Regions from separate parts of the Aeromicrobium sp. P5_D10 genome, predicted to be linked through region 1. Evidence: riboswitches for the same ligand, from Rfam matches in the RefSeq annotation. Region 1 holds a riboswitch; each other region holds the start of a gene.

Region 1 (7,351 bases):
CCGACCGGATCACTGCGGCGGGCGCCCGACTGGTGCGCGGTCATGGTCGGTTGGCCGGCGATCGGACCGTCGTCGTCGGCGATGACACGTACGTCGCCGCAAAGGGCGTCGTGCTCAACACCGGCACGACTGCGTCGGCACCGCCGATCCCGGGCCTGGCCGACACCCCGTTCTGGACCAACCGAAACATCGTGGCGGCCGAACAGGCTCCGGCGTCGCTGGTCGTGATCGGCGGCGGGGCGATCGGTCTCGAGCTCGCCCAGGCCTTCTCCCGGTTCGGCACCCGGGTCACGGTCCTGGAGGTCGCGCCTCGCGTCCTGGCGGTCGAAGAGCCCGAAGCCTCCGAGCTGATCAGTGGCGTGCTCACGTCGGAGGGCATCGGGGTGCATGCCGGAATCTCGATCGACGCCGTGGCCCATGACGGCAGCCGCTTCCACGTGACGTGCGGCTCCAAGACCTTCGAGGCCGAGCAGGTGCTGGTCGCAGCGGGTCGCAAGTCCCGACTCGACGACATCGGTCTCGACACGGTCGGCGTCGAACCGGGGCGATTCCTCGAGACCGACGACGCCATGCAGGTCCGCGACGGACTGTGGGCGATCGGCGACATCGTGGGCCGCGGCGCCTTCACCCACGTGTCGATGTACCAGTCCGAGCGGGCGGCGCGGTCGATCCTGGGTGAGGAACTCGGCGCCTACGACACGAGCCTGCCACGGGTGACGTTCACCGACCCGGAGATCGGCGCGGTCGGTCTCACCGAGGCGCAGGCACGGGACAAGGGCATCGACGTGAGAGTCGGCATCGCGAAGATCCCCGAGAGCAGTCGGGGCTGGTTGCACAAGGCCGGCAACGAGGGGCTCATCAAGCTCGTGATCGACGTCGAACGTGACGTCGTCATCGGTGCGACCAGCGCAGGACCGATGGGCGGAGAGACCCTGGCCGCGCTGGCTTTCGCGGTGCGCGGTGAGATCTCGACAGCCACGCTCACCAATACGATCTATGCCTATCCCACGTTCTGGCGCGCGATCGAGTCCGCACTCTGACGAGCTGTCCCCCTCCGGCAGAATGGACGCCATGAAGATCACGGTGCTGTCGGGTGGCGTCGGTGGCGCGCGGTTCATCTCCGGGTTGCTGGCGGCGAAGGCGCCCGAGGACGAGGTCACGGTCATCGGCAACACCGCGGACGATATCTGGGTTTTCGGTCTGCGGGTCTGCCCGGATCTCGACACTGTGATGTACACCCTCGGCGGCGGCATAGATGCCGAACGCAAATGGGGCCGCACCGACGAGACCTGGAACGCCAAGGAGGATCTGGCGGCGTACGGGGCGGGGTCGACGTGGTTCGGTCTCGGCGATCGCGATCTCGCGACGCACTTGATCCGCACCGAGATGTTGCGCGATGGCCATGGACTGGCGACGATCACCGACCGGCTCTGTGAGCGCTGGCAGCCGGGTGTGCGGCTGCTGCCGATGACCGAGGACGAGGTCGAAACGCACATCACGACCGACGACGGGATCATCCACTTCCAGGAGTATTGGATCCGCCTTCGTGCAACCGTCCCGGTGAGGGGTCTGGAGTTCGTCGGCGCTGAGAAGGCGACGGCCGGACCGGGCGTCGTCGAGGCGATCATGACCGCCGACCGGGTCATCCTTCCGCCGTCCAATCCGATCGTCTCGACGGGTGCGATTCTCTCGGTCGCCGAGATCGCCCGGGCCGTGCGTGAGACCCCCGCACCCGTCGTGGGTGTCTCGCCGATCATCGGCGGTGCGGCGGTGCGCGGTATGGCCGATCAGCTGCTGACCGGGCTGGGGCTCGAGATCAGCGCGTCCGGGGTGGCCCGGCACTTCGGTGCCCGTTCCTCGGGTGGCCTGCTCGACGGTTGGCTGATCGACTCGGCCGATGTCGCCGAACTGCCGGCAGTCGAAGAGTCGGAGCTGGTGGGACGGGCGGTGCCGCTCTACATGTCGGACGACGATCTGACCGCCCAGTTGGCCCGTGACACGCTCGCGCTCGCCGCGGAGCTGGCCGGCCGATGACTCTGCAGATCTGGGCTCTCGGCGGTATCGGCGAGATCCGTAGCGGAGACGACCTCGCGGCCATCATCGTCGACCACCTCGATGAACCACTGCAGGACGGCGATGTGGTCGTCGTGACGAGCAAGATCGTCAGCAAGGCCGCGGGTCTGGCCACGTCGGGGGACCGTGACGATCTGCTCGAAGCCGAGACCGATCGGCTCGTGGCCCGGCGCGGCAAGACCCGGATCGTGCGCACCCACGGCGGTCTGACCCTCGCTGCGGCCGGTATCGATGCATCCAATCTCGACGCCGGCACCGTCATCGCCCTTCCGCGCGACCCCGATGCTTCGGCGTACGGTATCCGCGCGGGCCTCCTGCGGCTCACCGGCGTCGCGGTCGGCGTCATCGTGACCGACACGGCCGGACGGGCGTGGCGGATCGGCCAGACCGATCTGGCGATCGGGGCGTCGGGGATCCTGCCGTTCCTGTCATATGAGGGAGTCGAGGACCCGTACGGCAATCTCCTGGCGGTGACGGCACCGGCGATAGCCGACGAGATCGCCGCCGCTGCCGACCTGGTGGCGGGCAAGCTCGGCGGCCGGCCGGTCGTGATCGTCCGGGGCCTGCCTGCGGAGTGGTTCGTTGCTGACGCGCCGGGGGCCTCGGCGCTGATCCGCGACGAGGACGGTGACCTGTTCGGGCTGGGCTCGCGCGATGCGGTGCTGGTCGCGGCGGGCTACGGCGAGGAGTTGCGGGGATTTCCGACGCCAGAAGCCGGTGATGACCTGGTGGAGTTGGCCCGCGAGGGGATCGACTCTGCGTTGGCGGTTGTCGAGGATGTCGACGGCGAACTGATCGTCTCGGCGGTGACCGATGCTCCCGCCGCCCACCGGGAGGCCGGTCGGCTGGCCGAACGGTTGCGCATCCTGGGCCGGGCACTCCACCCGTAGGGGTTCGGCCCGCGGGACGGAAAAATCGGGTTCTGACCGCGATATCGCGGACAGAACCCGATTCTTCCGTCCCCCGTGGGGGCGGTCAGATGACGCCGAGGGCCAGCATCGCGTCGGCGACGCGGGTGAAGCCGTTGATGTTGGCACCGGCGACATAGTTGCCCGGATCGCCGTACTCGTCGGCGGTCTCGAGGCAACGCTGGTGGATACCGCGCATGATCTCGGCGAGGCGTTCCTCGGTGTGCTCGAAGCTCCAGGAGTCGCGTGAGGAGTTCTGCTGCATCTCCAGCGCGCTGGTCGCCACGCCGCCGGCGTTGGCGGCCTTGCCGGGTGCGAACTTGACGCCGGCATCGACGAGCAGCTTGGTCCCGTCAGGGGTCACGGGCATGTTGGCGCCCTCCGCGACAACCTTGCAGCCATTCGCGACGAGCGTCTTGGCGTGCTGCTCGTCGAGCTCGTTCTGGGTCGCGCACGGCAGCGCGATGTCACACGGGACGTCCCAGATCGCGCCGTCGGCGATGAAGCGCACATCGCCGCCGCGAGCCTCGGCGTACTTGCTGATGCGTTCGCGCTGGACGTCCTTGATCTCCTTGAGCAGCTCCAGGTCGATTCCTGCGGGATCGACGACGTAGCCGCTGGAGTCTGAGCAGGCCACGACAGTTCCGCCGAGTTGGTGGACCTTCTCGACGGCGTAGAGAGCGACATTGCCCGATCCGGACACGATGACGCGCTTGCCGTCGAAGGAATCGCCCGAGGCTTTCAGGATCTCGTTGACGAAGAACACCGTGCCGTAGCCGGTCGCTTCGGTGCGGACCTGAGAGCCGCCCCACGTCAGACCCTTGCCGGTCAGGACGCCTGACTCGTAGCGGTTCGTGATGCGCTTGTACTGACCGAACAGGTAGCCGATCTCGCGGCCACCGACACCGATATCGCCGGCGGGCACGTCGGTGTACTCACCGATATGGCGGTACAGCTCGGTCATGAATGACTGGCAGAACCGCATGACTTCGGCGTCGGATCGACCCTTGGGGTCGAAGTCCGAGCCGCCCTTGCCGCCGCCGATCGGCAGACCCGACAAGGCGTTCTTGAAGATCTGCTCGAAACCGAGGAACTTGACGATGCCGAGGTACACGCTGGGGTGGAACCGCAGGCCGCCCTTGAACGGACCGAGCGCGGAGTTGAACTCGACGCGGAAGCCTCGGTTGATCTGCACCTGCCCGGCGTCGTCGACCCAGGGAACCCGGAAGATGATCTGCCGTTCGGGTTCGCACAGGCGGCGGATGATCGCCGCATCTGCGTAGTGGGGGTGCTTGGTGACGACGGGCCCGAGGCTGTCGAGCACCTCCGACACGGCCTGGTGGAATTCGATCTCACCTGGATTGCGGGCGAGCATCTCGTCGTGGACAGCCTGCAGGCTGGAGTGCAACATCGTTGGATCAACCTCCCAATCGGGGGCAGAAGGCCCCGAGGCACCCTACCGATTGGAGACATCATGTTTGTCAGGGGGTGACCCGGTGTGCTTTCGCGGATGCTAGATTGCCTCTGCCAGTCAACTCAGTGATGAGCCAGGGAACCCGGTGAGAATCCGGGACTGACGCGCAGCGGTGAGGGTGACGGGCGGAGCACGAGGCCACTGGACCATGTAGGTCCGGGAAGGCGCGCCGTCCGGTTGATCCCGAGTCCGAAGACCTGCTGGCCGTGGACCGTCGGTCCACGTCAACCGCCACCAGGCTTCGCGCACGAGCCTCCGGATAAAGAGAGAACTCATGTTCCGACTGTCACCCCTGCCTATCAAGCCGTCTTCCCTCCCGATCGCTCTCGCCTCCGCCGCCTTGCTGCTGTCCGGATGCGCGGGTGCCCCGGACTCCGATGGTTCCGCGAGCCCGAGGGATGCGGGCTATCCCGTCGAGGCCGTGAGCTGCGGCAACACCGCCTCGATCGAGGCGAAGCCGCAGCGGGCCATCACGATGAACCAGGGCGCGACCGAGGTCATGCTGGCCCTCGGCCTGCAGAAGCAGCTCGCGGGCACCGCATATCTCGATGATCAGGTGCCGGCCAAGTGGAAGTCCGCCTACGACTCGGTCAAGGTCTTGTCGAAGGAGTACCCGGACCACGAGACGCTGCTCGCGGCGCGTCCTGACTTCGTCTATGCCTCGTACATCAGCGCTTTCGACAAGGAAGTTGCCGGCCCGCAGGCCGAACTCGCCAAGCTCGATATCGCTTCGTACAACTCTCCCTTGGGGTGCGGCAAGGACGATCCGCGCGAGGTCTCGTTCGAGACGGTGTGGGAGGAGATCGACACGGTAGGACGGGTCTTCGGTGTGGCCGACCGGGCTGAGACGATCCGTGCCGATCAGAAGAAGCTGCTCGCCGACCTGACCGAGCAGGCGGCCGGCGCCGACACCAAGGTGTTCTGGTTCGACTCCGGTGACAAGACCGCACTCGCCGGCGCGGGAGAAGGTGGACCGCAGCTGATCCTCGATGCGGTCGGCGCGACCAATGTGTTTGCCGACCTCAAGGGCGGCTGGGCCGATGTCAGCTGGGAGAAGGTCATCGCGGCCGATCCGGACGTCATCGTGCTCGGCGATGCAAGCTGGTCGTCGGCGGCGGACAAGATCAAGCTGTTGGAGAAGGATCCGGCGCTCAGCAAGCTCAAGGCAGTGCAGGACAAGAAGTTCGTGATCCTGCCCTATTCGGAGTCGACGCCCGGTGTGCGTCTGGCCGACGGTGCCCAGCGAGTGGCGGACGGACTCGACGAGCTCGCCGCGAACTGATGCACCAGCAGCAGGTTCGGCAGCGACCGGCCGGAATCACCGGGGCTGTCCCGTTCGCGCTACTCGCCGCGATCCTGATTCTGACGATGACGGTCGCGCTCGGCATCGGGGCGGTGTCGATCCCGGTCGATCGGGTCGCCGGTGTCCTGCTGCAACGCTTCGGTGCGGGCGGCGACATCTCCCGGCTCGACGATCAGATCGTCTGGCAGCTGCGGCTGCCGCGAGTCCTCGGCGCGGCAGCGACTGGTGCCGGTCTCGCGATCTGCGGCGCGGTGCTCCAGTCGTTGACCCGCAATGACCTGGCTGATCCGTATCTGCTTGGAATATCGGGAGGCGCGGCGGTCGGCGCGGTGAGCGTCATCGTGCTCGGTGTGAGCGTCGCGGGGCTGATCTCGGCGACCATGATCACGCTGGGCGCCTTCGCCGGTGCGCTGGCGTCGATGGTGCTGGTGCTCGCGCTGGCGACGGGACGCTCGGGCGATCTGCCGCCCGGCCGCACAGTGCTCGCGGGTGTCGCGATAGGTCAGATCTGCGCGGCGTACACCTCATTCGTGGTCATCATGAGCGGTGACCACGACGCTGCGCGTCGGGTGCTGAGCTGGACGCTGGGCTCGTTGGCGGGTCTGCGCTGGGGGTCGGTGCTGTTCCTGTGCGTTGTCGTGTTGTTGGCCGTTGTGCTGATCATGGCGTTCGCGGCCGACCTCGACGCCTTCGCATTCGGGGAGTCCTCGGCGGGTTCCTTGGGCGTCTCGATCAATGCCACCCGGTGGACGCTGCTGGTAGGCACGGCCCTACTGACCGCCTCTTTGGTGGCCTTCACGGGTGCGATCGGCTTCGTCGGTCTCGTCGTCCCGCATGTCGTACGGCTCATCTGGGGTCCGCTGCACCGACGGCTCCTGCCGTTGAGCGCATTGCTCGGCGCGATCCTGTTGGTCTGGGCCGACACCATCGCGCGGTCCGTCGTCAGCGGTCAGGAGATCCCCATCGGAGTCGTCACAGCCGTCGTCGGTGCCCCGGTGTTCGCCTGGTTCCTGCGCCGTGAGGGCAGAGCCACATGAGGGTTGTCGTCGACTCGATCGACTGGGGTGTCAAGGACCTGACGATCCTGCACGAGGTCTCGGCGGATTTCCCGTCCGGGACGGTCACAGGTCTGATCGGGCCGAACGGTTCGGGCAAGACATCCCTGCTGCATGTCATCGCCGGGCTACGGCGACCGGCGCGGGGTGCCGTGGAGGTCGACGGCGAGAAGGTCCACGACTGGCCGACCCGGGCGCGGGCTCGCCGGATCGCCTTGCTGGAACAGCATGCGACGACGACGCTGGACCTCACGGTCCGCCAGGTTGTCGAGCTGGGACGGATCCCGCATCGCGGTCGCTGGCCCGGGCCGCTCGACGAGGGACGCGAGCAGGTCGACGAAGCACTCAAGCTCGGCAGGGTCGATGACCTGGCCGACCGCCGATGGCAGACGCTGTCAGGCGGCGAACGTCAACGCGTCCAGCTCGCCCGGGCACTGGCGCAGGAACCATCGTTGCTGATGCTCGATGAGCCGACCAATCACCTCGACCTGCGACACCAGCTCGAGTTCTTGTCGACCGTACGAGATCTCGGCATCAC
Region 2 (7,351 bases), on a different contig from region 1:
CCCGCCCCCGACGCCGGTGCCGCTGGCGATCAGGACGTCCTTGAGGAGCGTCAACCGCATGATGCCGAAGCAACGTGCCCACGGCGCCCAGAGGTACCGCCGCGCCTGCCACGACGTCTTCGGTAGCTGGTCGTCGGTGAAACGGCGCCCCATCTCGAGCACCCCGACGCGGTACCCCTTCTCTGTGAGGCGGAGCGCCGCAACACTGCCACCGAAGCCGGAACCCACCACGAGAACGTCATAGTCGTACTTCGTCATGGCTGCACCCTACGACCTTGTTGACACTCTGCCAATAGCCCGCAACACTCAGGACGTGAACGCGATCCGGCAACGCCTTGCCCCTGCCGCCCGGCGACAGCAGATCATCGATGCCGCCGGGGTGCTCTACAGCGACCGCCCATATGCCGATGTGTCGACGGCAGAGCTGGCGAACGCGGCCGGGGTGGCCCGTGGATTGATCAACCACTATTTCGGCGACAAGCGTGAGCTGTTCCTCGAAGTCATGCGCGGCTCGATCCTGATGCCTGAAGCCGCTCTACCTGACTTCCACGGTCGACCGATCGAAGAACGCGCGCGACTCACGATGGACTGGATCCTCGAGGCAGCCACGACCTACGGACAGGCCTGGATCGCGGCGAGCGGCGCTGCCAACCTGCATGGCGCATCCGATGTGCAGGCGATCGTCGACGAAGCCGATGACCGCGCCGCACGGCTCGTACTAGATGCCTTGGGCCTGCCCGACACCCCACACCTGCGTGCAAGGCTTCGTCCCGTCGCTGCGCTGACCAAAGCCGTATGTCGCGAATGGCTGCAACGCGGTACCTACACGAGGGACGAGGCGCTCGACCTGCTGACCGACAGTGTTCTGCTGTTCGCCCAGAAAGGGACCACATGACATCCATCGGGATCATCGGATCCGGCTTCGGCGCACTCGCCGTCGCGATCGAACTGCGCCGCGCCGGCCATGGCGACCTGCGGCTGTGGGAGCGCGCGGACAGCATCGGCGGAGTCTGGCGCGACAACACCTATCCGGGTGCCGCGTGCGATGTGCCGTCCCCGCTGTACTCGTTGTCCTATGAACCGAATCCCGACTGGTCGTACCGGTACGCCCGTCAGCCCGAGATCTTGGCCTACCTGCGCTCGACGGCCGACAAGTACGGCATCACGCCGCTCGTGCAACTGGGTCGCACCGTGGTGGCCGCGCACTTCGACGAGGACGCATCGAACTGGACCGTCCGGTTCGACGACGGTTCCGCACAGACCGTTGACCTCCTGGTCAGTGCCGTGGGACAGCTGTCGCAGCCCGTCCTTCCACCGATCCCCGGCATCGAGACGTTCGCCGGCGCCACCTTCCACTCAGCGCGCTGGGATCACAGCGTTGATCTGACCGGCAAGAAGGTCGCCGTGGTCGGCACCGGTGCCAGCGCTATCCAGTTCATCCCGGAGCTAACCGAGCAGGCCGCAGAGCTCGTAGTGTTCCAGCGATCGGCTTCGTACATCGTGCCGAAGCCCGACCAGTCGTACGGTCCGCGGTATCGCGCGGGCATGCGGCATATCCCGGGCATGCTCAAGGGCGAACGGGCCACGTTCTGGGGAGTCGCCGAACAGTTCTCCCGCGGTCTCGACGACGGCACGGTTGCAGGCAAGACCATCAAGACCATCGCTCTCACACATCTGTCAGCCAAGATCAAAGACCCCGTCCTGCGGGCCAAACTCACCCCTGACTACCCCGTGGGCTGCAAACGGATCCTGTTCGCCAATACCTATTACCCCGCGATCGCGAAACCCCATGTCGACTTGGTGACCGATGCGATCACGCAAATCACACCCACCGGCGTCGTGACCTCGAACGGCTCCGTCCACGACGTCGATGTCATCATCTACGCGACCGGCTTCGACACCCAGGAGTTCCTCGAGCCGATCGACATCACCGGCGTAGGCGGCCAGAAGCTCTCCGCACAATGGACCGATGGCGCTCGCGCGTATCTCGGCATCTACGTGCCGAACTTCCCCAACTTGTTCCTGTCGTACGGCCCCAACACCAATCTCGGCGGTGGTTCGATCATCTACATGCTTGAGGCGCAGGCCCGTCACATGCGTCAGAGTCTGGATCACCTGCGGAACCATCGGCATCGATCGGTCGAGGTGACCGAAGCAGCCGAGGAGGCGTACGACCGTGAGATCCAGGCCCGCCTCGGACGTTCGGTGTGGTCGCACTGCAACAGCTGGTATCGCCACGCATCGGGCCGGATCACGTCCAATTGGCCGGGTTCCACGCATCCCTATGCCAAACGGACCAGGACACTGCAGCCGGAGGCCTTCGCATGGCGGTGAACAGCTTTCCGGCCGAGCCGTGGGATCTGCACGGGCATGCCTACATCGGCATCTGGCTCATACCGCGTCAAGACCTGCCACGGCCGCACTCGGCGGCCACCGTACCCGTGACGATATTCGGTCGTGGCATCGTCTCTGCCGCGTTCTTCGTCTATGAGCAACCGAGCCCCCTGACGTACGACGAGGTCATGTCGACAGTCGTGGTACGTGACGGATGGCGGCTGCGGATCTCGATCACCCATATCTGGGTCAACAGTCCCGCCTCCCGCGACGGCGGCCGTGCTCTCTGGGCGATTCCGAAGGAACTTGCCGACTTCGAAGTCTCCCCACATGCCTCCTACGTGGCCAAGGACATCGGCTCACTGCAGATCGGACGAATCCGGCGGCTGCCGTTCGCGCTCCCCCTCGGATTCCGTATCGCCCAGGATCGGCGAGGAAGTCTGAAGGTCTCGCGCGTCCGCGGACGTATCCGGATGGGTTCGGGCCGGGCCGTCTGGCGATTCGCCGACGACGGTCCGCTGCGATTCCTGAGCGGACGCCGCCCCATGCTGACGCTGGCGGCGAAGCCCTTCCATCTGCTGTTCGGCAGCAGGACGGTGTAGCTCACACCGAGTCAGCGGGTCTGCGTCGACTGTCCGGCAAGCGCCGCAACGGCACCGATGACGATCACGGCCGGCGGTTCGACCTGTTCTCGCTCCATCGTGACGCGCACCTCGTCCAGCGTCGTGAGAATCGTCCGTTCCGATGGGAGGCTGCCATCGCAGATCAATGCGACGGGCGTCTCCGCTCCCATCCCGCCGGCCGTCAGCGCATCGGCGATGTGACCCGCGTTGGCTACACCCATCAAGACGATGATCGTGCCGCCGACGGAAGCCAGAGCCGACCAATCGGTCAGGCTCGACGGATGCCCCGGAGGCACGTGACCCGACACGACCGTGAAACCGTGGACCAAGCCACGATGGGTTGCCGGGATTCCGGCCAGCGCCGGAACCGCGACCGCCGAAGACAGACCCGGAACGACCCTGACCGGAACGCCTGCCTCACGGCAGGCATGAAGCTCCTCGAAACCGCGCCCGAACACGTAACCGTCGCCGCCTTTGAGCCGGACGACTCGCAATCCCTGCTTCGCGCGATCGATCAGCAGCTCATTGATCGCCTCCTGCGGAGTCGTCCGTCCGCGAGGGAACTTGGCCACATCGAGGACTTCGACGCCGGGACGCAACTGCTCCAGCAACGCCAAGGGGGCCAGGTGATCGGCCACCACGACATCGGCGGCCATGAGGGCCTTCAGGCCTGCGACCGTGATCAGTTCGGGGTCGCCGGGCCCGCCGCCCACCAACGTGACACCCGCCATTCCGGGCTCTCCTGCCGCAGGAAGATCGGGCGTCGACAACGTCAAACCAAGCATTGCCCCATTGTCGCCTGCGGCTCGGACGTGACCGGCAACCAGGGCGTCCGACGGCCACCGCTGGTTCTCCCGTAGTCTTCGAGTACGCCCGTGGCGCAGGAACCCGGTGACAATCCGGGGCGGTTCCGCCACTGTGACATCCGACAGGATGAAGCCAGACACTGTTCACGGGACGGTCCGACCAATTGATGGGGCGAGAACCCCTAGGAGGAGCCCGGCACCATGGCCGAGTCGTCTACACGTATTGCCCTGCTGTCCACGTCCGACACCGACTTGCTCTCCGCACGCGCGTCGGGAGCCGACTACCTGTACGCCAACCCATCCCGACCGAACCACACCGAGATGGCCGAGGCCCTCGAGAAGGCCGACCTGATCGTCGCCCGCATCCTCGGCTCCCCGCAGGACCTGTGCTCGGGCTTCTGGCGCATCCGCGACCTCGGCAAGCCGATCGTGGTACTCGGCGGCGAGCAGACCCCGAGCGCCGAGCTGATGGAGCAGTCGACCGTCCCGATCGGCGTCGCGGCCGACGCGCACGTCTACCTCGCCGAGGGCGGCCCAGCCAACCTCGCGCAGCTGCACGCCTTCTTGTCCGACACCGTCCTGCTGACGGGCGTAGGCTTCGAGCCGCCGGCGACGCTGCCCGAGTTTGGGGTGGCCGAGCGCCCGGCCAAGCCGGCGGACCTGCCGCGAATCGGGGTCTTGTATTACCGGGCGCACGAGGCGTCCGGTAACAGCGGCTTCGCGCACTCGCTCGCCGACGCGATCGACGCGACCGGCGAGGCCGCCGGCGTCCCGATCTTCAGCTCATCCCTCCGCGCGGCCCCCGACGCCCTCTTCGACGAGCTGGCGAAGCTCGACGCCCTGATCGTCACGGTGCTCGCGGCGGGCGGCACCAAGCCCGGCACCGTCAGCGCCGGTGGTGACGACGAGTCGTGGGACGTCGCGCGGATGAAGGCGCTCGACATCCCGATCCTGCAGGGTCTGTGCCTGACATCGAGCCGCGAGGACTGGGAGGAGTCCGACGACGGCGTGACGCCACTCGACTCGGCCAACCAGATCGCGATCCCCGAGTTCGACGGACGCATCATCACTGCGCCGTTCTCGTTCAAGGAGATCGATGAGGACGGGCTGCCCCGCTACGTCGCGCACGACGAGCGCAGCGCCCGCGTGGCCGGCATCGCGATCGCCCACGCCCGCCTGCGCCACCTGCCGGCCGCCGACAAGAAGATCGTGCTGATGCTGTCGGCCTACCCGACCAAGCACAGCCGCGTCGGCAACGCCGTCGGCCTCGACACCCCTGCGTCGACGATCCGCCTGCTGCGCGCGATGCGCGACGCCGGCTACGACCTCGGCGCTCCTGGCGATGTGCCCGGCCTCGAGATGGACGACCTGACCGAGGCCGGCGATGCGCTGATCCACGCGCTCATCGCGGCTGGCGGCCAGGACGAGGAGTGGCTCACACAGGTGCAGCTCAACGAGAGCCACGTCCGTATCCCGGCCGCGCAGTATGCCGAGTGGTTCGAGAACTTCCACCCCGACCTGCGCGACGCGATGCTCGAGGCGTGGGGGCCCGCGCCCGGCAAGCTGTTCGTGAATGATGAACAGGAAATCGTCCTCGCCACGATCCGCGCCGGCAACGTCATCCTGATGATCCAGCCGCCCCGCGGCTACGGCGAGAACCCCGTCGCGATCTACCACGATCCCGACATGGCGCCGTCGCACCACTACCTCGCCGCGTACCGGTGGGTGGAAGAGTCGTTCGGCGCCCACGCCGTCGTCCACCTCGGCAAGCACGGCTCGATGGAGTGGCTGCCGGGCAAGAACGCGGCGCTATCGGCCGCGTGCGGCACCGACGCCGCGATCGGCAACCTGCCGCTGATCTATCCGTTCCTCGTCAACGACCCGGGCGAGGGCGCGCAGGCCAAGCGACGCGCGCACGCCACGATCGTCGACCACCTGATCCCGCCGATGGCGCGCGCCGAGAGCTACGGCGACATCGCCAAGCTCGAGCAGCTGCTCGACGAGTACGCCAACATCGCGGCGATGGACCCGGCCAAGCTGCCGGCGATCCGCTCGCAGATCTGGACCCACATGCGTGCCGCCGAGATGCACCGCGACCTGGGGCTCGACGACATCCCGGACGAGGACGACTTCGACGACTTCATCTTCAACGTCGACGGTTGGCTGTGCGAGATCAAGGACGCGCAGATCCGCGACGGCCTGCATGTCCTCGGGCAGGCGCCGTCAGGAGAGGCGCGGGTCAACCTCGTGCTCTCGATCCTGCGCGCCAGCCAGATCTGGGGCGGCGAGACTGGAGCCGTCCCGGGCCTGCGCTCGGCGCTCGGGCTCAAGGAGGGCGACCCTTCGACAGGCTCAGGACGAGCGGCGTTGGTGGAGATCGACGAGATCGAGGAGCAGGCCCGCGAGCTGGTGCTCGCCATGGAAAAGGAACAATGGTCACCTTCAGTGGCCAGGACTCTGCATGACAGCCCAGATGTGGTCCAGGTGCTTGAGTTCGCCGCGACCGAGGTCGTCCCGCGCCTGGCGAAGACCACCGACGAGCTCGACCACGTGCTGCACGCCCTCGATGGCGGCTTCATCCCGGCCGGACCGTCGGGCTCGCCGCTGCGCGGACTCGTCAACGTCCTGCCGACGGGTCGCAACTTCTACACCGTCGACCCCAAGGCCGTCCCGTCGCGCCTCGCGTGGGAGACCGGACGCGCGATGGCCGACTCACTGATCGAGCGGCACCTGCACGACACCGGCGAGTACCCACGCTCGGTCGGCCTGTCGGTCTGGGGCACGTCGGCCATGCGGACGTCCGGCGACGACATCGCCGAAGTGCTCGCACTGATCGGCGTCGAGCCCGAGTGGGACCCGGCCTCCAGGCGGGTCAACGGCCTGCGCATCGTCCCGCTCGACGAGCTGGGGCGCCCCCGCATCGACGTCACGGTACGTATCTCGGGCTTCTTCCGCGACGCGTTCCCGCACGTCATCTCGATCCTCGACGACGCGATCCGCCAGGTCGCCGAGCTCGACGAGCCCGACGACCGCAACTACGTCCGCAAGCACTACTTGGCCGACTATGACGTTCACCAAGACAAGCGACGTGCAACTGTCCGCATCTTCGGTTCGAAGCCCGGCTCGTACGGCGCGGGCATCCTGCAGGTCATCGAGGCCGGCAATTGGAAGAACGACGACGACCTCGCCGACGTCTACACGGCTTGGGGCGGCTTCGCCTACGGTCGCGACCTCGACGGCGCCCCGGCGGCCGACGACATGCGCGCCAACTACCGGCGCATCGCGGTCGCGGCCAAGAACATCGACACCCGCGAGCATGACATCGCCGACTCGGACGACTACTTCCAGTATCACGGCGGCATGATCGCGACGGTGCGCGCGCTGACGGGTAGCGACCCCAAGGCGTACGTCGGCGACTCGACGTCGCCCGACGCCGTCCGCACCCGCACGCTGCAGGAGGAGACGACCCGGGTGTTCCGCGCCCGCGTCGTCAACCCGCGGTGGATCGGTGCGATGCAGCGCCACGGCTACAAGGGTGCGTTCGAGCTGGCCGCGACGGTCGACTACCTGTTCGGCTTCGACGCCACG
Region 3 (7,351 bases), on a different contig from region 1:
TGAGCCGGGCGGCCTTGCGCGTGATGAGCTCGGGATCGCCGGGGCCGACGCCGACGCCGTAGAAGTGACCGGTCATTCCTTCTCCTGGGCAAGAGCGTTGAGGGCTGAAGAGGTCATGGCCGATCCTCCGCGGCGTCCCAACACAGTGACGAACGGGATGTCGATGCCATGGTCGTCCGCGAAGGTCGTCATCGCGTGTTTGGACTCGGCCGCACCGATGAATCCCACCGGACAAGCCACAATCGCTGCCGGACGCGGTGCTCCGTCGATCAGCATCTCCAGCAGGTGGAACAGTGCAGTCGGCGCATTTCCGATGGCGACGACCGCGCCGTCCAAGTGCGGCTCCCACAGTGAGACGGCCGCCGCAGTGCGGGTCGTCCTCCACTGTTCGGCGAGGGCGGGGACCTGCGCCTCGTTCAGCATGCACAGCACAGCGTTGTCTGCCGGCAACCGGCTGCGCGTCACGCCTTTGACCACCATCGTCGCATCGCACAGGATCGGCGCCCCGGCACGCAGCGCGGTACGTGCGGCAGGCACAAGTCGATCATCGACCACGAGATCGCCCACCAGGTCGACTTGGCCGCTGCCGTGGATCATCCGTACCGCAAGCTTCTCGGCGTTGGGCGGAACCAACGACAGGTCTGCTTCGCGCCGGATCATGGCAAATGAGTCGTCGTAGATCGCCGGGCCACGATCGATATAGGCGTAGTGACGCGATGGACGCTTCAGTTCGGTCATGGCTGCTCCTCAGGAACGAGAACGCCGCGCCACGGCGTGATGATCACGCCAGGAGCGGAGCTGGTCAGTGCGTGGATCGTCATCCGATCGAGTCCGGCCTCGGTGACAGCTTGGTGCCGGCCTCCCGGGACGTCACCGTAGGGAAGCGGTTGCGACGGCGGCGGGATCCGCATGTCTGGGAGAGCGGACGTCGTCAGTGGTTCAGTGAGCTCGGCGACGTGCCACGCCGCGGTGGCTCCAGTTCCCCGTCGTTCGACGAACTGCTCAGCGAGTTCGACGAGGCGCGCTGCCGCCGCATCCAACGAGATGACCTCGCTCCAGCCGGAGCCGACTCGAAGCTGTACGAGTTCGTGGTCGATCGCGACGAGTCCGAGATCGCAACTGCGGTCGATCAGATCCCCACGCCCGTCGTCGAGCACGAACAGGAACCGTCCGGGCAGGTCGGCCAAACGCGGCGATGACAGTAGCCGCTGATCGAGTTCCACGGCGCTCCCACGCAGATCCGCGCGTCCGCCCGCCAACCCGGTCTGGGGCGAGACCATCACATTGCGTATCAGCTCGTGGCTGCGGCTCGGCAACAGTCCGGTGCTCTCAAGTGCGGATATCACTTCTGCCGGAAGCCCGTCCTCCGCCTGTGGCAGGCCACGCAGTTGGAGATTGGCCCGCGACGTCAGGTGGACTCGACCGTCGCCGTAAGTCCCGGCCACGTCCGCGAGCGCTTCTAGCGAGGACGTCGCGACATGCCCGCCGATCAGGCGTAGACGCACCAGCATGCCGTCGTCTGCGCGCCACGGGCGCAGCGCTCCCGGGCACCGATCCGCACGGCTGCGGTTGGAAGACATCGCGCCAACCCATCTGGTCTCCGGGCCCGTCCGCGAGGCCGCCTGTGACCTGGCGGCGGTTGCCGCTAGGGCCAGCAGGTCTTCGGACTCGGGATCACGCGGGCCGAAGCGCCTTCCCGGACGTGTGTCCAGTGGCTGCGACTCAAGAGCCGCGTGCTGGCCCGTCACCCTCACCGCTGCGCGTCAGCTCCGGATTCTCACCGGATTCCCTGACTCCACGAGGTGGAGAAACTGGCGCGCCCAGCATAACCCCGCCGTTACGGACCGATGGCGGCACCGTCCGCTCAGCCGACGCTGGGCACGGCATCGTTCGTGATGTGTACCGATTCCGCGAAGTTGGCGATCTGCTGATTTCCCCAGCCGAGACCGTCCCAGACTTGGATGACCAGGAACGTCCCTGATGCTTGCTCGACAAACAGCGTGCGGGTGTCACCGGCGCCCTTCATGTGCGCGATGACTCCCTCCTGGTCTCCTACTTGGACGCGGTCCAGCTTGACGCCGCTCGGCACGCCGGTGTCGGACTGTGTGGAAACCGCAATCGTGCCCTCAAGACTCGTCATGCCTTCCACCACATCGCCTTGTTCAGCATCTTTCGGCGCCAAGGTGAGCAGCCCGCGAGTGTCATCCCTGATCTGCCAACCGGCCGGAACCATGTCGAGGACGTAGCCCGTCGGCTGCTTGCCGCTGTACGACACCAGCTCAATGGCAGAACCTGACTGCGGCGGTGCGGCAGCTGTGATTCCCGGCGCATCCGGATCGGTCGGTGACGCGGTCGGGGCCAAGATCGCGAAGGTCCCTATCGCGGCGGCCGCCACCAACGTCGACCCGACGCCGAACCGGCCGGCACGGCGTCGGCGCATGACTCGGCGGGCGCGGGCCAGGTCGGCATCGGCGACCGAGGGGGTCGGATCGTGGGACAGCCCGGCGGCCTCATGCATCAGCGTACGAAGATCGGTCATGACAAGCTCCTGGTGATCGGTGTTGCCAGCGCGACGGCCGGCGGTTCGGGGGTCCTGGGGGCCGTGACATCCAGGACGTCACGTAGTTGGTCGAGCGCCCGTGACGTCTGGCTTTTCACGGTTCCGTGCGAGCAGTTCAGTGCATCGGCTGTGTCGGCGACGCTCATATCGTGGAAGTACCGGTAGACCAGCGCAGCCCGCATACGCGGTGGCAGATTGCCCATCGCTTCGTGCAGGGCATCGATTCTCTGCGACCCCGCGTCGGGTTCCCCCGACTGGCGCTCCGGCATCACGGACAATGTGCGTTCGCGGCGCCGCCACGGTCGGCGGTGCTCGTCCATCAACGCATTGGCCAGCGCACGACGGACGTACCCTTCAGGCTTGGTCGCCTTCTGGAACAGCGGCCACGACAAATAGAGCCGGGTCAAGGTCGACTGCACGATGTCTTCGGCCAGATGCTGATCACCTGCCGTCAGAAGCGTCGCGGTACGCAGCAGCTCAGCACGACGAGCCAGCACATAGGCATGAAACTCCTCGTCGCGCGAAGATTTCATACGCTTTCCTTTGATCTCATGCCCCTATGACGGATGACGACCACGTCGAGGTTGCATCGACACCGAACTTCCGTCCGGAAGCGAATCCGGTGCCAGTAGTCTCCTGGGCGTCGACAACATGCAAAGGACCCACATGACCAACACCGCCGACCTGGGCCCGGTTGAGCTCTCGTTCCACGACAACGTCGCCGTCATCACACTCGATGATTCGGATCATCGCAATCCGTTGAACGACGCGATGGTCGCCGCGATCGGGCAGGCCTTCGATCTGGCCGAGTCGCGACCAGAAGTCAATTGCGCTGTCATCACCGGGCGCGGGCGAGCATTCTGCGCTGGCGCGGAGCTTCGCGTCCTGGAGGATTCGGTGAACGGCGACTTCACCGGCGTCGACACCGTCTATGACGGATTCCTGCGGGTGTTGCGATCGCCTCTGCCCACCATCGCAGCAGTCAATGGACCGGCCGTGGGTGCCGGCATGAACCTTGCTCTTGCCTGCGATATCCGCCTCGCGGGTGATCGGGCCAAGTTCGACACCCGGTTCACCGATCTGCGTCTGCACCCGGGAGGCGGCCACACCTGGCTGCTTGCCCGTGCGGTGGGTGATCAACGGGCTACTGCTGCAGTGCTGTTCGGAGATCAGTGGGACGCCGCCGGAGCCGAAGCTGACGGGTTGGTGCTCCGGGTGGTTCCCGGCGATGAGCTCGTGGCACACGCGATCTCCTTCGCCCAGCGCATCGCGACGGTCGGCCGTCCCCTCGTCGAACGCCTGATCGGCACGTTGAGGTCCGCCCGCGAAGTTCCCACGCATGCCGAAGCGTTGGCGCTGGAGACCGCCGCTCAACGCTGGTCGGTCGGCGAACCCGAGTTCGTCCGGACCGTCCGGGCCCTGCGCGAAAGTATCTCCGGCGGGGCCAAGTAACCGGGTTATCGTCGGAAATCAGCCCGATTCGTGTGACCTTCACCACTTTTACAACGGTGAACGGGTGGGTCAGACGGCCGAGCCCCTCAGGGTCTGCGTACTATCAGGTGGCTTCATGTCATGGAAGCCCACCGCACGCGAGCCGAATCTGCCCCCGCGTGCGTCACTCCAGCATCAGGGGCGGAACGGGACAGTCATTTTCCGCGCAACCTGCGCTTGGGGCCACTCTCAGGTCCGACAGACTCCCATCTCGTAGGCATATCGAGGGAAATATGCGCAGTATCAACCGGGCACTCATCGCCCTGCTTGCAGCCGTCCTGATGTCAGGGCTCGTCATCGGCTCGACGTCGACCTCGGCTTCGGCGCTCAGCAAGTCCAAGACCAACAAAGTGATCAAGAAGGCGGCCGCGCTCAAGGGCAGCCCGTACAAGTGGGGCGGGACGACGCCGAAGGGCTTCGACTGCTCCGGCTACACCCAGTACGTCTTCAAGAAGGCGATCCACAAAAAGATCCCTCGCATCGCCGGTGACCAGGCCAAGAAGGGCAAGAAGGTCAAGAAGGGCGACAAGCGACGCGGCGATCTGATCGTGTTCTACGACGGCGGTTACGCGTACCACGTCGGCATCTACGCCGGTAAGGGCAAGATCTGGCACGCGAGTCGTCCGGGCAAGCCCGTGAAGAAGGAAAAGATCTGGACCAGCGGCTACAAGGTCCGCCGCTTCTAGCTCACAGACCTCGAACGCCCCGCCAGGATGTGCTTGCGGCGGGGCGTTCGCAGTTCACAGCGTCCTGCGCGAACCTATCGCGCCGGCCATGAACAGCAGCAGCGCTGACAGGACACTCAGGAGGGCGATCAGCGCGATGAAACCGTCGGTCGGCATCGCACCGAGATCCCACTCCTCCGCCGGCCTCTTGGCAGCCTGCCAGAAGCCGACGAAGGTCAACACGGCGCCGGTCACGGTCAAGATGCTGCCGGCCGCGTCGATCACTTGTGATGACACACCCACGAGCGACCTGCGCACCATGGCCGAGGCGATGACCCCGCCCATGCCGCACGCAGCCGTGATGATGCCACCGACCGACACCCACAGCGACGACGGGAAGTCTGCTCGCAGGCAGATGACCACCAGACATGCGGACAGGCCGACGACCACAGGAATCAAGATCGCCAGTGCTAGTCGGTCATTGCCGCTGTGATGGGGGAACCATCGAGATGTCATTGGCTTCACGTCGCAGATGATGGCACAACGCTTGCCGTCCGTGTCCCCGAGAGGGCACGATCGTGCCATGACCAAGTACCTCATCTCGTTTCCCAGTGAAGCCATGGTGCTGACCGACGAGGAGTTTCCGATCGTCGTGGCCGAGTCACATGCCGTGATCGAGGAAGCGAAGGCCGCCGGCGTCTATGTGTTCGGTGGCGGGATCGACGATTCGATTGCTCCGGTCCTGGTGTCCGCAGATGGATCAGTGGGTACCGAGGTCGAGACCGAACTCGATGGCGGATTCGCGGTCTTGGAACTGCCGACGCGCGAGGACGCAGTGGAGTGGGCGAGCAAGATCGCGGCCGCATGCCGCTGCCCACAGGAACTGCGCGAGTTCGGTTACGACCCGGCGAGCTAGCTCCGGCGGCCAAGGCGTCTAGGGCACCAGGTTCCAGAAAAGATCTTTCCCGAGTTGGTCAAGCGCCGATTCGTCATGCGTGAGGCCGACATAGCCGCTCTCTTCATGAGTGAAAATATCCGCGGCCTCATGGGCCTGCTCCAGCAGCCCGGTCACCCAGGCGCGTTGATGTTTGTAGACCACGACTCGGACGCCCTTGCGAACCAGCGCAATCGCGACATCGGCGAGAGCCTGGCGCTCCCCCTTCGTCGCCGCCTCCGATGCGACGTCCTCATCCCAGGCCTCGTCGCCAGAAATCAGCAGCCTCTCCAGCTGCGGCATACGCAGCAGGAATGAGCCGTCCGCGCCTCCCAGATCCAGACGGAGCCGTCGCACACCGAGCTTGGTGAGGGGCGTCAGGTCGGCGTGGCGGGTGTTACGAGTCAGGTGCAGCTCGGTCAACTCGTGCAGGTTGAGGAGCGGCCCAACCCCAAGGAGGCCCGGAGAGCCCTCGGCACCGATTCGGAGCGTGCGCAGTTCGGTACATTCGGCAAGAGGCGAGAGATCCGCCCCGCCCGTGAGCACCACATCGAGGCTTGTCAGACCTCGTACCGCCCCGATCCCTTCGATACTGGGCGCGAGACCGAGATCGAGGGTGTACGGCGCCTGCCGGAACATTTTGGCGGCGAATTCTCGGCGGTCGAAGCGTCTCCATGCCTGGTGCAGTTCTTTGAGCACCGCGTCGGGATAGCTGTCTTCTGCGTACTGACCGAGCACTTCCAACGCGCGCGGCGTCCCGAGTGCACCGAGAGCTCGAATAGCGGCGACTCGCGCTGCGGCCTTCTGGCCCACGTACGGCGCCAGGACGGCGACGTCAGAGTCTGGATGGGCAGCCAACCATGCCTTGACCTCCGAAGCCTTCTGCGGCGGTTGGAGTTCTGTCTGGGCGCTGCCTTGCGACGGTGCACGTGAAGCGTCGCCGGCCGCGCCTGCCGCGTGTTTGGCCGCGGCCCGCTGGATCGTCCGCAGGAGCCTTTGCGCGTATTCCAGATCGCCGACCTTGCCGGCGATTCGATCCACGACACTGATGTCCGCGCGAGCGGCCAGAGTCAACAGCGCCCAAAACTTCTGGGAGTCAAAGTCGGTGATGAGTGCTTCGTCCTCGACCACGGCAAGCGCTGCCAGTTCGACGTCCGGCGCGCCGGTCGTCTTGGCTGTGCCCTTGACCGCATTCGGGAAGTTCGAATAGCTGTTGATCTTGCTGAGCAACGCCTTGGCGACGTCGTCGCCGAGGCGCGATCTAAGGGCAGTTTCGATCATCTCGTCGTACATATCCATTGGTGGCAGACGTCCCCTCCGTGTCGCGGCCTCGGCCGGCCGACTCCCAGCACCCGCGACGCTACAGACTCAGCGCAAAGCCTGGCAGCGACCTTGGCCATGAGCTCACCCTCGGAGGTCGCTGGTCAGTCCCTGAATGTCGCCTCGATGATGCACGACCTCGTGAACCGTGTGGGTGGCCACCCACGACAGCCGACGAGTCCGAGGCTCGGGGTAGTTGTAGAGCATCGTCCGGGTCCACTCGGAGGCCGAAAGCTGTTCCCATGTGTGTGCGAGCCAGTCTGCGACCAAGACGACCTCACCTGCGGCCCCGGCCAGCGTCAGGTTCTCGTACTCACCCCAAGCCACACGCTCGTCTCGTCCCATCGGAACCACCTCGACGCCGTTTTCGTGACGGGCGTT
Region 4 (7,351 bases), on a different contig from region 1:
TCCACCGTCCGCGGAAAATGAGCTTGTTGCTGATGAGCCCGACGATTCCGAACAACCCTGGAAGAATCGATGTCCACGAATCCAGACCCGAGAAGCGAACGAGCTTCAGTCCGCCCCGAGGGTAGATTCTGACTGCCGGTCCATCATTCAGGTTGATCCACTCAGACTCGCGCTGCATGGGACGAAGGTAGCCGATCCTTTCGAGGCCCAAAGCGACGCCGCGCCACACTGAGGCTGACAGCACTCCCCACCACAGCTGCCCCAAGCTCAACCCGTCGGGCGATCATCACCGCGCGGATGATGTCGGCCGGTCGCGCTGCGTGTCCTGAGCCCATGACGGCCCGGTGCTCGATGCGATTGCCGTAGTACTGATTGATGCCGCCCAACCGGATTCCGAGCGCTCCCGCAAATGTCGACTCGACGACTCCCCCGTTGGGACTCGGATGACTCGCCGCATCACGCCGCCAGGTCTGCCACGCCTCGCGTCCGCGGCTCGGCACGGCCACGATCGTCAACAGACCGGCCAACCGAGAACCGGGCAGATTCATCAGGTCGTCCAGTCGCGCCGATGCCCAGCCGAAGTTCTCATATCGCTGATTGTGGTGGCCCACCATCGCGTCAAGGGTGTTGGCCGCCCGATAGGCCAGCAGGCCCGGAACGCCGGCTACGGCACCCCAGAGCAGCGGCGCCACGACCGCATCTGAAGAATTCTCGGCAAGCGATTCGATGACAGCCCGCGACACTTCTGACTCGTCCAGCTCTGAGGTGTCACGGCCCACGAGATGTGTCAACCGTTGCCGGGCGCCCGGCAGATCGTCGCGATCGAGATGGCCATGCACTGCGAGCGCCTCACGCTCCAGCGAACGTCCACCCAGCACAGCCCACGTCGACAGCGCGACCACAGCGATCCTGCCCCTGCGACCGCTGGCCCGTTCAGCGACGAGCCCCGTCAAGGCCGCCGCACCGACCAGGCTTGCGCAATGCGCGACGCCGCGTGACCGCGAGTCCGCGTACGACCGGCACTCAAGCCGCGACGCGACCTGACCGAATCCCGCGACCGGGTGGAAGCGTCGCGGATCGCCGAACAGCCGATCGGCCAGGAACCCCAAGGCGAGTCCCGCAGCGCGGGCCTTCACAGCACCAGGTCCAGCGCCGTCAACAGGCGTTCGGTCGTAGCCTCATCGCGCACCGCGATCCGAACCCAACTCTTGTCCAGCCCCGGAAATGTGTCAGCGCGGCGTACCGCGACGCCCTCGGCACGCAACGCACCGTGCACGCCTTCACCGACCTGCGCCAGCACATATGACGCTGCCGAGGGCACGAACCTGATGTCGCGATCCGACAGTCCTGACTCCAGCAGCTCACGCCAGTCACCGATGGTCGCGGCGCGAACCTGGGCCTCCCGCACCGCTTGCTCCCCCGAGCATGCCGTCATCGCGGCGATCGCCGGCGTCGATACCGACCACGGGGTCTGTTGCCCGGCCAACTCAGTCACCAGCACACGGTCACCGACCACGTATCCAGCCCGGATACCGGGCATCGACCAGTGCTTGGTCAGACTCCGGATCACGATCACACCGTCCAAGGTCGTCCCGGCCAGCGACTCAGTCTCACCTGCCACCGCATCCATGAATGCCTCGTCGACGACGATCACGCGGCCAGGGCGTCGCAGTGCCAGGATCTGCTCTGCAGGATGCAGGACGCCGGTCGGATTCATCGGATTGCCGATCACGACCAGGTCGGCGTCGGCCGGCACAGCGTCCGAGTCGAGCGCGAAGTCATCCCTCGGATCGCACAGCACGGAACTCACAGAGCAGCCGGCTCGCTCCAATGCGGCATGTGGTTCGGTGAACTGTGGGTGGACCACGACAGGACGCTTCCACGGCCGCATGCCTGCCACCAGAGTGAAAGCCTCGGCGGCGCCGGACGTCGGCAGCACCTCGCTGGTCGCCCGTCCATGCAGCGCAGCAAGCGCGCGGCGAGCCGGGGCTGCATCGGGATATGAGTGTGAGTCATCGATCGCATCGTGCAGGGCTTGACTCAGCCACGCAGGACGTTCCCCTGCGTAGACGTTGACCGCGAAGTCGAGCAGACCCGACGTCGCCTCCACGTCGCCGTGGTGCAGCAACGGATCGCCGTTCTCCTCACGTCCGGGCGAAGTGAAGACTTCGGCTCGATGGGCCGCATCTGCGAACCGCTGGGCGAGGTGCGGGTGTCCGGCCCAGTGCACGTGAAGATAGGACGCATGCCAGTTATCGCCGGTGAATCCTGTCGGCTCACCGTCGATCTCCCACGCCGGTCGACCACCATGAACCGGCGTCGTGGCGGTCCGATGAAACTCGTGGCCCGTCACCCGCTCGCCGGCGCGGGTCAGCAAGGAGTCCGACGGCGCGACGGCGGACGGATACCGCAGTGTCAGGCGTTCGGACATCGCCGCGTCAGCTGGCAACACCCCGGCCATGCCGACACCGTCGAGGGAGTCGGACAGATACAACAGTCCAGCGCACTCGGCGACCGTCGGAATCCCTTGCGCCACCGCAGCTCGGACATCAGCCATCAAGCTGGAGTTGGCTGCCAGCTCGGCCGCATGCACCTCCGGGAAGCCACCCCCCAGATAGATGGCTCTCGTGCCGAAAGGTAGCTGCTGGTCCGACAAAGGGTCGAACGTCACGACCCGGCAACCCGCTGCGGTGAGCAACTCTGCCGTCTCCGCGTAGTGGAACGTGAAGGCCTGCCCCCCGGCCATGGCAACGACCGGTCGGTCGTCGCCGATCGCGTGCACCTGCTCCCCGGGTTGCCAGGCAGCGCCGTCGAGGCCGGGCGCCTCACGCGCGACGTCGAGGAGCACGCTCAGATCCAGGTGCTGAGCTACCGCCAGGCCAAGCCGATCGACGAGTTCCTCGGCACCGGAACGTTCAGCAGCCGGCAGCAGACCTAGGTGACGCGACGGCGTCGAGAATGCGTCATCGCGCGGCAGCACACCCAGGACCGGAAGCCCGACGCGATCCATCGACCGGCGGATCTCGTGTTCATTGCGCGACGATCCGACCCGGTTGAGCACGACTCCGGCAACGGACACCTCGCGGTCGTACGCAGTCATTCCCGCCGCGATGGCTCCTGCTGAGCGCGACATCCGGGCTACGTCGATGACCAGTACCACCGGGCTCGACGTCAGCTTGGCGACGTGAGCGGTCGAGGAGAAGCCGTCGGTGCCTATCTGCCCGTCATGCAGACCCATGACGCCTTCGATGATCGCAATGTCTGCAGGCACAGGGCTAGCGGCTCCGTGCAACAGCAGGGGGACGATGCGGTCCTCCCCCACGAGGTGCGGATCGAGGTTCCGGCCTGGCCGACCCGAAGCAATCGAGTGGTAGCCCGGATCGATGTAATCGGGACCTACCTTGTGGCCGCTGACCTCATGGCCCGCGTGACGTAGCGCCGCCATCAGGCCCGTCGCCACCGTGGTCTTGCCCTGTCCGGTGCTCGGTGCGGCAATCACCAGACGAGGCAGAACCGTCACAGGCGGAGTCACCACTCGATGCCTCTCTGGCCCTTCTGCCCCGCATCCATCGGGTGCTTGACCTTGGTCATCTCGGTCACGAGATCCGCGAGCTCGATGAGCTTGGGATCGGCCCTTCGCCCAGTGATCACCACGTGTTGGAATCCGGGACGGTTGACCAGCGTCTCGACGACGTCGTCGACATCGACCCAGCCCCAGTTGATCGGGTAGGTGAACTCGTCGAGGATCAACAGGTCGTGGGTCTCGTCGGCCAGACGACGTTTGATCTCCTGCCAGCCCTCAGCGGCGGCAACCGCGTGATCCTCGGCATCGCCCTGCTTCCGGGTCCATGACCAGCCGGCGCCCATCTTGTGCCATTCGATCGGACCGCCCTCGCCAGTCTGCTCGTGCAGTTGGCCGAGTCGTTCCAGCACGGTCTGCTCACCGATGCGCCACTTGGCCGACTTGACGAACTGGAACACGCCGATCTTCAGACCCTGGTTCCAGCTGCGGAGCCCCAGCCCGAAGGCCGCGGTGGACTTGCCCTTGCCATCGCCCGTATGCACCGCCAGAAGCGGACGATTGCGGCGTTGCCGGGTGGTCAGACCGTCGGCGGGCACGGCAACCGGTTGTCCCTGCGGCATCAGGCTGCTCCTCGTTCGTGGCCACTGTGCGGTTGGCCACTGTGCGGTTGGCCACTGTGCGGTTGACCGATGTGAGCCTGGACCGACTGATGCAGCGTCTCCGCGCTCACATCGTCAACTGGCAGGTATTCGGCGCCCATACGTTCGGCGAGTGCGACTGCCAGTCCGAGTCGCATCGGACCACGCTCGCTGTCGATCACGACCGTCGTGACGCCGAGTGCTGCGATCTCGTCGGCTGCCTGACGCGATCGAGCGACCGCGTCAGTGCCTCCGGTGGCACGACCGTCCGTCACGACGATGAGCAGTGGACGCCGGCTGGGATCGCGCAGGCTCTCGCGCCTGATCACCCGGGCTGCCTCGAGCAGGCCTTCTGCGACGGGCGTACGACCACCGGCAGGCAACTCGTCGAGCCGTGCGGCCGCGATGTCGACGGACTGTGTCGGCGGCAGAGCGACCTCGGCGCCCAGGCCACGGAAGGTCACAAGACCGACCTTGTCTCGGCGCCGATAGGCATCGAGCAGCAGCGCGAGAATCGCGGTCTTGACCTCGGTCATCCGCTTACGGGCCGCCATGGAGCCTGACGTGTCGACGCAAAACAGCACGAGATTGGATTCGCGACCTTCGCGCACTGCGAACCGCAGGTCCTCGGCGTGCAGTGCGACCTTTCCGTTCTGTTGACGATCGGCCTGCTTGCCGGCCGCGGCCATCAGCGTCTCGACCAGGTGCAGCGAACCTGACGGTTCTTGGGTCACCCCAACCCGCCGTCCATGCGAGGTGATGGCGCGGCTGCGCCGTCCCGCGGCTCCGTGGCCGGTTCCGCGTACCGTCAGCGCTTTGGGCCGCCAGGCAGGTGTGCTGGCAGAGACGACCGATTCGTTGCTCGCACTGGTAGGCGGCGCAGGCTGCTGGGCCGGAGCATCTTGAGGTTCGGCCGGTGCAGAGTCGTCACTAGGACCGTCAGGCTGATCGCCCCCATCCTCGCTCTCACCCGGTGGCGAGGGCTCAGGCTCCGGTTCCGGTTCGGGCTCCGGCGGCGGTTCAGGAGGGAGTTCCTCATCACCCAGGATCTGGTCGAGCAACTCCTCATCGAGGCCCGGAGCGTCGAACGGATTACGACGCCGACGGTGCGGCAGTGCCAACAACGCTGCGCGGCGGATGTCTTCGCGTGCCACCTCGTCCCGTCCGTTCCAGGCAGCGTGGGCGACAGCGGTTCGGGCGGTCACGATATCGGCGCGCAGACCGTCGACCTCGAATGCCGCGCACACTTCTGCGATCTTCAACAGCGCCGCGTCGGTGAGTTCCACGAACGGCAACCGAGCCCGAGCTGCGTCGATCCGCTCGGTCAACGCGTGATCAGCGGCCTCGAACTGTTTGACGAATGCAGCGGGGTCCAGATCGAAGCTCATCCGTCGGCGTACGACCTCGGCCCGCAGGTGAGGCTCACGCACCGCCGACACCTCGACCGTCAGACCGAAACGGTCGAGCAGCTGCGGCCGTAGCTCACCTTCCTCGGGGTTCATCGTCCCGATCAGCACGAACCGCGAGGCGTACTCGAGCGAAACGCCGTCACGCTCGACCGTCACTCGGCCCATTGCCGCCGAATCGAGAAGCACGTCGACCAGGTGGTCGTGAAGCAGGTTGACCTCGTCGACATAGAGCAGGCCGCGATGCGCCGCGGCAAGCAGACCGGGTTCGTATTCGACCTTGCCGTGCGAGAGCGCTCGTTCCAGCTGGATCGAACCCAGCACCCGGTCCTCGGTCGCTCCGACCGGCAGTTCGACCAGCCGGGCGGGCCTCACCGTCGTCGGGTGATCGGATGCGAACGGGCCGTCGGGTGAGGCCCCGGCAGCGTCGGCCGGATCGATCGAGAACCGGTCCGCGGCGAACACCTCGACCGGCGGGAGGACCCCGGTCATGGCCCGCACCGTGGTCGACTTCGCCGTACCCTTCTCGCCACGCACCAGGACGCCGCCGATGTGGGGCGAGACCGCATTGAGGATCAGGGCCAGGCCCATGTCGTCGAGCGCATCGCTCTGACAGCCGAGTACGGCAGAAAAGGGATATTGCAGTGGCATGGAGGCTCCCGCTCGATTCGCCGTCGGCTGATTACGCCGAAACTGTGGTCAGGCGCGGGGCCGGTCTTCGGACTTATCAAGTCCCCCAGATTGCAGGGGCCTGACTCACCGCAGCGGGCCTGTGTCGGACTCTCACCGACTTCCCAGATTCTCCCCTCAGATCTTCCGCACCGTTTCCGATGCCTGGACCCTTGGGGCACCTCGTGCCGCTCATGACGATAGCGTGGCGAGCAATGTTGGCCACCGATCCCCCCTCTGCTTCGACATCTCTGAGCGTCATCGGCATCGGCGCGGGCGGCTGGGACGATCTGCCCCAGGCGCATCGACGAATCGTCCTCGGAGCCGCAGTGCTGATCGGCGGCGGACGTCATCTGTCGATGGTTCCGTCAGTCACCGGGCAGCGCCGCGAGACCTGGCCTTCGCCCCTTCGCGAGCAGCTCGCCCCGTTCATCGCGGATCTCGTGAGCGGACCGGTCGTTGCGCTTGCCTCCGGCGATCCTCTGATTTCTGGCATCGGCACGACACTGATCGATCTTCTGGGAGCCGATCACGTGACAGTGCACCCCGCTGTCTCCTCGGTGTCCTTGGCACGGGCCCGGCTCGGCTGGTCGTCCGAGTCCTGTGTCGTGGTCAGCGTCGTAGGACGTGACCCGGCCCGAATCCTGCGCGAACTGGCGCCGGGTCGACGTCTGATCGTGCTGTCGTCAGATCAGGACACCCCCGGACGGATCGCTGCACTCCTCGTCGAGACCGACTACGGCGACAGCACCCTGCAAGTCCTCGGCAACCTCGGCTCAGCGGAGGAAACGCATGTCACCGCCAGCGCCCAAGCCTGGTGCGATACGGCTCCCCGGCTCAACATCATCGGAATCGAGCTGTCGGGCCCGCGCAAGATGGGCTGGACGACAGGACTGCCCGACGACGTCTTCGACAACGACGGCCAGCTGACCAAACGCGATATCCGCGCTTCGGCTTTGGCGCGTCTGTCTCCGACGCCCGGCGAACACCTGTGGGACGTCGGCGGTGGCGCCGGATCAGTCGGCATCGAGTGGATGCGGGCTCATCCGAGCTGTTCGACCACCGCTGTCGAATCAGACGCCGACCGCGCTGGCCGCATCGGACGCAATGCCTCC

Evidence for each region. A riboswitch is a leader RNA that binds a small molecule or an ion and turns the genes downstream of it on or off. The one in region 1 is predicted to bind cobalamin.
Region 2: linked by a shared signal. The riboswitch ahead of cobN (cobaltochelatase subunit CobN) and the one ahead of ACXJKC_RS10770 (ABC transporter substrate-binding protein) in region 1 are both predicted to bind cobalamin.
Region 3: linked by a shared signal. The riboswitch ahead of ACXJKC_RS14745 (nitrite reductase) and the one ahead of ACXJKC_RS10770 (ABC transporter substrate-binding protein) in region 1 are both predicted to bind cobalamin.
Region 4: linked by a shared signal. The riboswitch ahead of ACXJKC_RS14770 (magnesium chelatase subunit D family protein) and the one ahead of ACXJKC_RS10770 (ABC transporter substrate-binding protein) in region 1 are both predicted to bind cobalamin.

What each region holds. Positions count from the first base shown of each region.
Region 1 is NZ_JBFUME010000005.1:68,329-75,679, reverse strand. It holds gene ACXJKC_RS10790 (dihydrolipoyl dehydrogenase family protein) at 1-1,040, shown strand, start outside; gene cofD (2-phospho-L-lactate transferase) at 1,072-2,034, shown strand; gene cofE (coenzyme F420-0:L-glutamate ligase) at 2,031-2,963, shown strand; gene gdhA (NADP-specific glutamate dehydrogenase) at 3,049-4,392, opposite strand; cobalamin riboswitch at 4,493-4,674, shown strand; gene ACXJKC_RS10770 (ABC transporter substrate-binding protein) at 4,748-5,737, shown strand; gene ACXJKC_RS10765 (FecCD family ABC transporter permease) at 5,737-6,795, shown strand; gene ACXJKC_RS10760 (ABC transporter ATP-binding protein) at 6,792-7,351, shown strand, end outside.
Region 2 is NZ_JBFUME010000001.1:5,464-12,814, reverse strand. It holds gene ACXJKC_RS00065 (FAD-dependent oxidoreductase) at 1-258, opposite strand, end outside; gene ACXJKC_RS00060 (TetR/AcrR family transcriptional regulator) at 314-895, shown strand; gene ACXJKC_RS00055 (flavin-containing monooxygenase) at 892-2,334, shown strand; gene ACXJKC_RS00050 (hypothetical protein) at 2,325-2,936, shown strand; gene cobA (uroporphyrinogen-III C-methyltransferase) at 2,948-3,688, opposite strand; cobalamin riboswitch at 3,798-3,926, shown strand; gene cobN (cobaltochelatase subunit CobN) at 3,965-7,351, shown strand, end outside.
Region 3 is NZ_JBFUME010000006.1:439,057-446,407, reverse strand. It holds gene ACXJKC_RS14755 (precorrin-2 C(20)-methyltransferase) at 1-76, opposite strand, end outside; gene ACXJKC_RS14750 (precorrin-8X methylmutase) at 73-738, opposite strand; gene ACXJKC_RS14745 (nitrite reductase) at 735-1,580, opposite strand; cobalamin riboswitch at 1,637-1,831, opposite strand; gene ACXJKC_RS14740 (hypothetical protein) at 1,865-2,539, opposite strand; gene ACXJKC_RS14735 (SigE family RNA polymerase sigma factor) at 2,536-3,093, opposite strand; gene ACXJKC_RS14730 (enoyl-CoA hydratase-related protein) at 3,227-4,012, shown strand; gene ACXJKC_RS14725 (C40 family peptidase) at 4,285-4,737, shown strand; gene ACXJKC_RS14720 (hypothetical protein) at 4,792-5,232, opposite strand; gene ACXJKC_RS14715 (YciI family protein) at 5,300-5,632, shown strand; gene ACXJKC_RS14710 (hypothetical protein) at 5,651-6,931, opposite strand; gene ACXJKC_RS14705 (DinB family protein) at 7,055-7,351, opposite strand, start outside.
Region 4 is NZ_JBFUME010000006.1:448,930-456,280, reverse strand. It holds gene ACXJKC_RS14785 (cobalamin biosynthesis protein) at 162-1,136, opposite strand; gene ACXJKC_RS14780 (cobyrinate a,c-diamide synthase) at 1,133-3,520, opposite strand; gene cobO (cob(I)yrinic acid a,c-diamide adenosyltransferase) at 3,529-4,143, opposite strand; gene ACXJKC_RS14770 (magnesium chelatase subunit D family protein) at 4,143-6,212, opposite strand; cobalamin riboswitch at 6,274-6,422, opposite strand; gene cbiE (precorrin-6y C5,15-methyltransferase (decarboxylating) subunit CbiE) at 6,452-7,351, shown strand, end outside.